3 regions of the Pararhizobium sp. O133 genome follow, and region 1 is predicted to be linked to each of the others. Evidence: riboswitches for the same ligand, from Rfam matches in the RefSeq annotation. Region 1 holds a riboswitch; each other region holds the start of a gene.
What was found. A riboswitch is a leader RNA that binds a small molecule or an ion and turns the genes downstream of it on or off. The one in region 1 is predicted to bind cobalamin.
Positions count from the first base shown of each region.

Region 1 (2,263 bases):
CCGGCAATTTTGCTGGATTTATCGAGGACGGGATATGGCAGAGGCACTGTGGAACGGGATCAGGATTCCCGATTTGGACGGAAAGACCGTCCTGATCACCGGGGCATCGACGGGGATCGGCGCGGCGCTGGTGCGCGCATTTTCAGCCCAGGGCGCAAGCGTCGCCATCCACTATAACGAGAGCAAGCAGCCGGCGGCGGATCTGCTCGCCGAGGTTACCGGCACCGGCGGCAAGGCCGTTCTGGTGCAGGGCGACGTCTCGGCCGACGGCGTGACCGAACGGGTGGTGGAAGAAGCCGCCGCTCATTTTGGCCGTCTGGACGGGCTGATCAACAATGCCGGCGGCATGCTTGGTCGCGTGGCGACCTCGGAAATGAGCGATGCTCATTATGAGCGCGTCATGGACCTCAATGCCCGCTCCGTCCTTGCAGCGACGCGGGAAGCGCATCCCTGGCTGAAGAAACAAGGCGGCTTCATCATCAACACGACATCGATCGCCGCCCGCAACGGCGGCGGCAATGGTGCCATTCTCTATGCGGCTTCCAAGGGTTTCGTCTCGACCATCACGCGTGGCCACGCCAAGGAATTTGCCGGCGACAATATCCGAGTCAACGCTGTTGCGCCGGGTATCATCGCCACGCCGTTCCATGATCGCTATACCAGCCCGGAAATGCTGGACGCACAGCGCAAGACCGTGCCGATGGGCCGCGTTGGAACGCCTGAGGAGTGCGTGGGAACCTACCTGTTCCTCGCCTCGCCGACGCTGTCCGGCTACATCACCGGCCAGATCATCGAGGTCAATGGCGGCCAGCTGATGCCTTGACCCGGCGATACGCCCGGGTTTTTCGGACACCTTGAAACGGCCGGCGGCGCGCGGCCGTTTTCCGTGACTTGACGACAATACAGCGCTCGGACTAAGTCAAGCATGACGGTTCCCCGATGGATGACTTCGAGGGGATTAATAGGGAACACGGTGCGGAAGACCCAACAGGGACCAAGACCGTGGCTGCCCCCGCAACTGTAAGCGGATTGCCGATCGCCCATGTGATACCTCAATGGTGTCATGCCACTGCCGGACCTTAGGGTTCAGGCGGGAAGGCAGGCGAGAGACAGATATCCGCGAGCCAGGAGACCTGCCGTCGAAAGCAAATCCACAAACCCGGGCGGGGTTGCCCGGAACAGGAGCCCAAATGACCACTTTCGACCGCCCCATCCCGCATCCATCCTCGATTCCTTCTCGAACGGAACGTTTCGCCTGCGTTTAGGCGCCCCGAAAACCGCGTCTTCGTGACAGCGAGCCGGTCTCGTCCGGCTACGCGCATCGCGCAATCGCGTTTTCTTTCCGTTTCCGATCCCAATCCTCGAAGCGCGTACAAACCCTGCGCCCGCTTTCGTTTTTCAAGAAGGTTATCATGCCATACACATCCATTCGCGCCTCCCGCTGGCTGACATCGCTTTCGGCGGCTCTCCTTGCGCTCACCGGCTTCTCCGCCCCGACCTTTGCCGACGCGACGACCTATCCGCTTCAGCTCACCAATTGCGGCCAGACCGTCACGTTCGACAAGGCGCCGACAAAAATCGTGTCGATCGGCCAGGGCATGACCGAAATCCTGTTCTCCCTCGGCCTTGCCGACAAGATTGCCGGCACCGCCGTCTGGGTCGGCCCGGTGCTGAAGAAATACGAGGCCGTCAACCAGTCGATCAAGCGGCTGGCGGACAATGATCCGAGCTTCGAATCCGTCGTCGGCCAGGAGCCTGATCTGGTTGCCGCCGAGTTCGAATGGCATGTCGGCCCGCAGGGTTCGGTCGGCAAGCGCGAGCAGTTTTCCGAACTGGGTATCAATTCCTATATCGCGCCGGCCGATTGCGCCGCCAAGATCAATACGGACGGCGGCGACGGCGTGCGCAAGGAACTCTTCACGATGGATCTGATCTATCAGGAAATCCATGAGCTTTCTGCGATCTTCGACGTCCAGGCTCGCGGCGACGCCCTCGTTGCCGACCTGAAGGCCCGTGAGGCGGCCGCCGTCGCATCGATCGGCAACGCCAAATCCAGCGCGCTCCCGATCGTGTTCTGGTTTTCCAGCAAGGAAGTCCAGGGCGACGCCTTCATCGCCGGCAAGAACAGCGCCCCGGCCCATATCCTGAAGGCACTCGGCGCGAAGAATGTCGTGACGACCGAGGAGGAATGGCCGCTGGTCGGCTGGGAAACGATCGCCGAAGCCAATCCGTCGGTCATCGTCATCGCCACCATGGACCGCCG
Region 1 covers NZ_CP196427.1:499,856-502,118, forward strand. The annotation lists gene ACST81_RS24720 (SDR family NAD(P)-dependent oxidoreductase) at 35-823, shown strand; cobalamin riboswitch at 913-1,155, shown strand; gene ACST81_RS24725 (ABC transporter substrate-binding protein) at 1,413-2,263, shown strand, end outside.

Region 2 (2,263 bases), on a different replicon from region 1:
GAAATGTCCACTGGCTGCGGCGCTCCATAAAGATGCGGAGCGATCAGCAGCAGCAGGCCGGCCGCCTTGGCGACGAATTCACCGCGCAGGACGATCAGATAGAGGCCGGCGCCAGAAAACAGGATCGTTGCCACCCACCAGATTTGCCGGTCCTGCAGGTCGGCGGCCGGGAAGCCCGGCAATTCCGGCGGCAGGCCGAGGGCAGGGAGCAGGTGGACGGCAAGCCAGCCGCAGGCGCCCCAGAGCGCTCCGTTGCGCAACGTGATGGGATAGCCGATGACGAGGCTGACACCAGCCAGAAGCAGGCCAAAGCCCGAGCCCGCCACGAGATTGGCGAGCAGCGTTCCCGAAAATCGGCTCATGCCGAACATGATGCCGCCTTCCTCGTGTTCACCCTCTTCATGCGCGTAGGCAGGCGTGATCGGCGAGAGAGCGGACAGGACATAGTCCACGGGAGATTGCTGCTTCAGATGCGAATGCTGCTGTTCGGTGGCGGGTTGCTCGGTTGCCGGTTGCCCGGCGGCCGGTTCCTTGCCTTCATATTCCTCGGCATGCAGGATCAGCGGGGTCACCCGAAGTTCCTGCGCAGCGGTCATGAAGACACCCGCAATCAGTCCAGCCACCAGCGCGGCCAGAATTGTTTTAATAACCATATCGATATCCCCAGGTTCAAGCGGAACAGCTGCTTTCGACCGCGTTCACGCTTTGCATGCTTGAAATCCCCACGGCAAAAATCGCCCGGTGCCGAAGCACGGACGCATAGATCACCGCCGCCCGGTTTTCATCGAAACCAGGCATTGCTTCATGTTGGATGGCTGAGAAAGGCGGGTCGCCTTTCAGGCGATCAATGGCAAGGAAAGCCATAGGAATGACGGACGTCGTGCGCGGTATCGTGCAGCACGGCGGAATTGGCCAGGCCGGCGCCGAAAACAAGGAAACTGCCGATCAGCAGCGCAAGAATGCCGGTCGTGATGCGGTCGTTGAGGGAGAGCGTTACATTCGAAACATTAGTCTTAGCCATGACAACCTCCGTGATGGCGCGTGGGATTTCTCCCACCAATTGGGCACCGTGCCCCTTATCAACCGGCAGGTTTCCTGGCTCGCGGCGTCAGGTACTTTCGCACCAAGGAGCCTGTCTCGCCTTCCCAAGGTACGGACTTGAAGTCCGCCGCCGCAGTGGCTTTTGCCGGATGTCCGGCATGACAAACTCTGACCGCTCTACAGTCGCGGGGTCGGCCATGATAGAGATGCCCAGAATGGGTCCACCCTTCACGTTCCCATTTACTCCCCGAAAGCGCCTCGCCCCCAGGGAACCAATTGATCCGACGATGATTATGACGTCCCCCCGTCGATGTCAATTCGAGGCTGCGACGCGGCATGCCGCTTTGAAGGGCAAGCTTTGATGCAGCTTCGTCTGTCCGTTGCCGTATATATCTCGGCTCCATGAAGAGATATTGGACAAACCTGCCTTGAAATAACAATGAATGGTTGATTGTATTGCCGTTTACATTTCGCGTGCGGCGGAACAATAGTTCATTAGGAACCTTGATGCAGAATGGCCCGCACGCCTGTACGCGATGAATCACTCTTAGAGAAGACCATGAAAGCGGTGAGGTCCGAACAGGAATTCCAGAATATTCTTCGTCGGTTGGGACTGGCGCTCGACGCATCCCAGATCGGTGTCTGGGAGCATGACACCCAGGCGAACGAAGTGGTCTGGGATCTGCAAATGCACCGGCTTTACGGAACCGGCCGCGAAGAGAAGCACGTCAAGGGCGAAGTATGGACGCAAGCGATCCACCCGGACGATCTTGAGCATGCGCAAGCCGATTTCGACAAGGCAATCGCCACGAAGGGTGCCTATCAATCGGAATATCGCATCATCCTGCCGAGCGGCGAGATCCGCTACCTCCGCTCGCGTGCGCATTGCTTCGAGGAAGACGGCAATATCACCTTTCTCGGCGCCGAATGGGATGTGACCGCGGACGTCCTCCTGAACAGGGAATTGCAGCGGCAGAAGGCGATTGCCGAAACGCGGGCCGTGGAACTGGAGGCAAGCACCCAGCGGATCGAACATGCGGCCCAGCACGACTACCTGACCGGGCTTCCAAATCGCCGCTTCTTCGACCGCCGCCTGGTCGAGCTTTCGAATGATCAGGCGGTCGAGAAACTGGCGATCCTTCATATCGGCCTCGACCGATTCAAGCAGGTCAACGATACGGCCGGCCATTCGGTCGGTGACGACGTCTTGAAATCGGCGGCA
Region 2 covers NZ_CP196426.1:2,160,969-2,163,231, forward strand. The annotation lists gene ACST81_RS10385 (CbtA family protein) at 1-653, opposite strand, end outside; gene ACST81_RS10390 (CbtB domain-containing protein) at 845-1,021, opposite strand; cobalamin riboswitch at 1,069-1,333, opposite strand; gene ACST81_RS10395 (bifunctional diguanylate cyclase/phosphodiesterase) at 1,601-2,263, shown strand, end outside.
Region 2: it holds a riboswitch for cobalamin, as region 1 does, so the genes downstream of both, ACST81_RS10390 (CbtB domain-containing protein) here and ACST81_RS24725 (ABC transporter substrate-binding protein) in region 1, are expected to answer to the same signal.

Region 3 (2,263 bases), on a different replicon from region 1:
CGCGCCGGGGTGGCCGCGTCATCGGCATTTGCGGCGGCTACCAGATGCTCGGCGAGCGCATCACCGATCCCAACGGTATCGAAGGGAACGTGCGCGAGATCGAGGGACTGGGACTGCTGTCCGTCGAGACGGTCATGGCGCCGGAAAAGACCGTGCGCAACAGCAGCGCTCGCTCGACGGTCTATGACGTTGCACTCGAAGGCTACGAAATCCATCTCGGCCGCACGACCGGCGCCGATTGCGCCCGCCCGGCCGTGATCATCGACGGCCGTGCGGACGGCGCGGTGTCCGCCGACGGCACGGTCAGCGGCACCTATCTGCACGGGCTCTTCACCAGCGACGCCTACCGCGCGGCGCTGCTCAGGAGTTTCGGCATAGAGGACGGCGGTCTCAACTATCGGCAGTCCGTTGATCAGGCGTTGGATGATGTCGCGGCGGAACTGGAGGCCGTTCTCGACCCGAAATGGCTCGACGGATTGATGTCATGATGATCGGGGATATCCCGTCCGACGCATTGTCGCATAGGGCCATTTTCGACCATGTCCCGGCAGGGGGCTCCGATTGACAGGCTCCAGCCAAGCGCCTAATCATCGATCATTGGATGGTTCCCGGCATGCCGTTGTATGTCGGGAGTAAATGGGAATGTGACGGGATGGACCCAAGCCGGGCATCCTTATCGCAGCCGACCCCGCGACTGTAGAACGGTCAGGGTTCGCCATTCGGGAAAACCGGACTTCCGGACGGGCCGCATCGGGCGGCCGCGGGAGACAAGGTCCAACCGGAAAAGCCACTGGAGTGTCATTGCGATCAGCCGGGGCCGGACGCCTCTCATTTCTACGAATCGTCCACCTCTTCGCAATGCCAGCCGATTGCGGTCACGCAATCCGGCGTCAAAACTCCGGGAAGGCGAGGCGAACCCGTTCGTGCCTTTGGGCACGTGGCGCCGTGAGCCAGGAGACCTGCCAGCCACAAGGGTATCGTGCCCGAACCAGGGAGGGAGACTCCCGATGCCAGCACGGAGGTTGTCATGGCTTCATCGATCCGTTCCACGAACGGCGCATATCCTATATCCGGGCCTGCCAAGGCGCGACCGTCCGTCATGTTCGTGCATCGCGCTTCAGCCTGAGGCCGGGATCGTCCGATGACATCGACAGAGTCAGGACCCGTCCTGGTCCTCGGCGGCGCCCGCTCCGGAAAGTCGACCTTTGCCGAAAAACTCGTCGTCACGTCGGGTCTCGCCATGCATTACGTCGCGACCGGGAGGGCCTGGGATGGCGAGATGCAGGCAAGAATTAACGAGCATCGCGACAGGCGCGGGCCGGACTGGCGGACCCATGAGGAACCGCTCGATCTCGTCGCCTGCCTGTCGGCGATCGACGCGCCGGAGCGGATCGTTCTCATCGATTGCCTCACTCTGTGGGTGACCAATCTGATGATGGAAGACCGCGACATGGTGAAGGAATTTACAAGGCTTGCGGCTCACCTGCCGCAGGCGAAGGCCCGGCTGGTGTTCGTTTCGAACGAGGTCGGGCTGGGTATCGTGCCGGAAAACCGGATGGCGCGCGATTTTCGCGACCATGCCGGCCGGCTGCACCAGATCGTTGCGGAGAAATCCGCTGAAGTCTATTTTATCGCGGCCGGATTGCCGCTGAAAATGAAGGGTTGATCCATGACCACCGCAAAGTCCGCTCACGGCAAGATCCCGGCAACGGTCATCACCGGCTTTCTCGGAGCTGGCAAGACGACGATGATCCGCAACATCCTGCAGAACGCCGAAGGCCGCCGCATCGCGCTGATCATCAACGAGTTCGGCGATCTCGGCGTCGATGGTGATGTCTTGAAGGGCTGCGGCGCGGACGCCTGCACCGAGGACGATATCATCGAACTGACCAATGGCTGCATCTGCTGCACCGTCGCCGACGACTTCATCCCGACCATGACGAAGCTTTTGGAGCGCGACAACCGCCCGGACCACATCGTCATCGAAACCTCGGGCCTCGCTTTGCCGCAGCCGCTGATCGCCGCCTTCAACTGGCCTGATATCCGCAGTGAGGTCACCGTCGATGGCGTCATCACGGTCGTCGATAGCGCCGCTGTCGCCGCCGGCCGTTTCGCCGACGATCACGACAAGGTCGATGCGCTGCGCGTCGAAGACGACAATCTCGACCATGAAAGCCCGATCGAGGAGCTTTTCGAGGACCAGTTGACAGCCGCCGACCTCATCATCCTCAACAAGACCGACCTTCTGGATTCGACCGGCCTT
Region 3 covers NZ_CP196426.1:2,436,370-2,438,632, forward strand. The annotation lists gene ACST81_RS11665 (cobyric acid synthase) at 1-488, shown strand, start outside; cobalamin riboswitch at 586-981, shown strand; gene cobU (bifunctional adenosylcobinamide kinase/adenosylcobinamide-phosphate guanylyltransferase) at 1,142-1,666, shown strand; gene cobW (cobalamin biosynthesis protein CobW) at 1,670-2,263, shown strand, end outside.
Region 3: it holds a riboswitch for cobalamin, as region 1 does, so the genes downstream of both, cobU (bifunctional adenosylcobinamide kinase/adenosylcobinamide-phosphate guanylyltransferase) here and ACST81_RS24725 (ABC transporter substrate-binding protein) in region 1, are expected to answer to the same signal.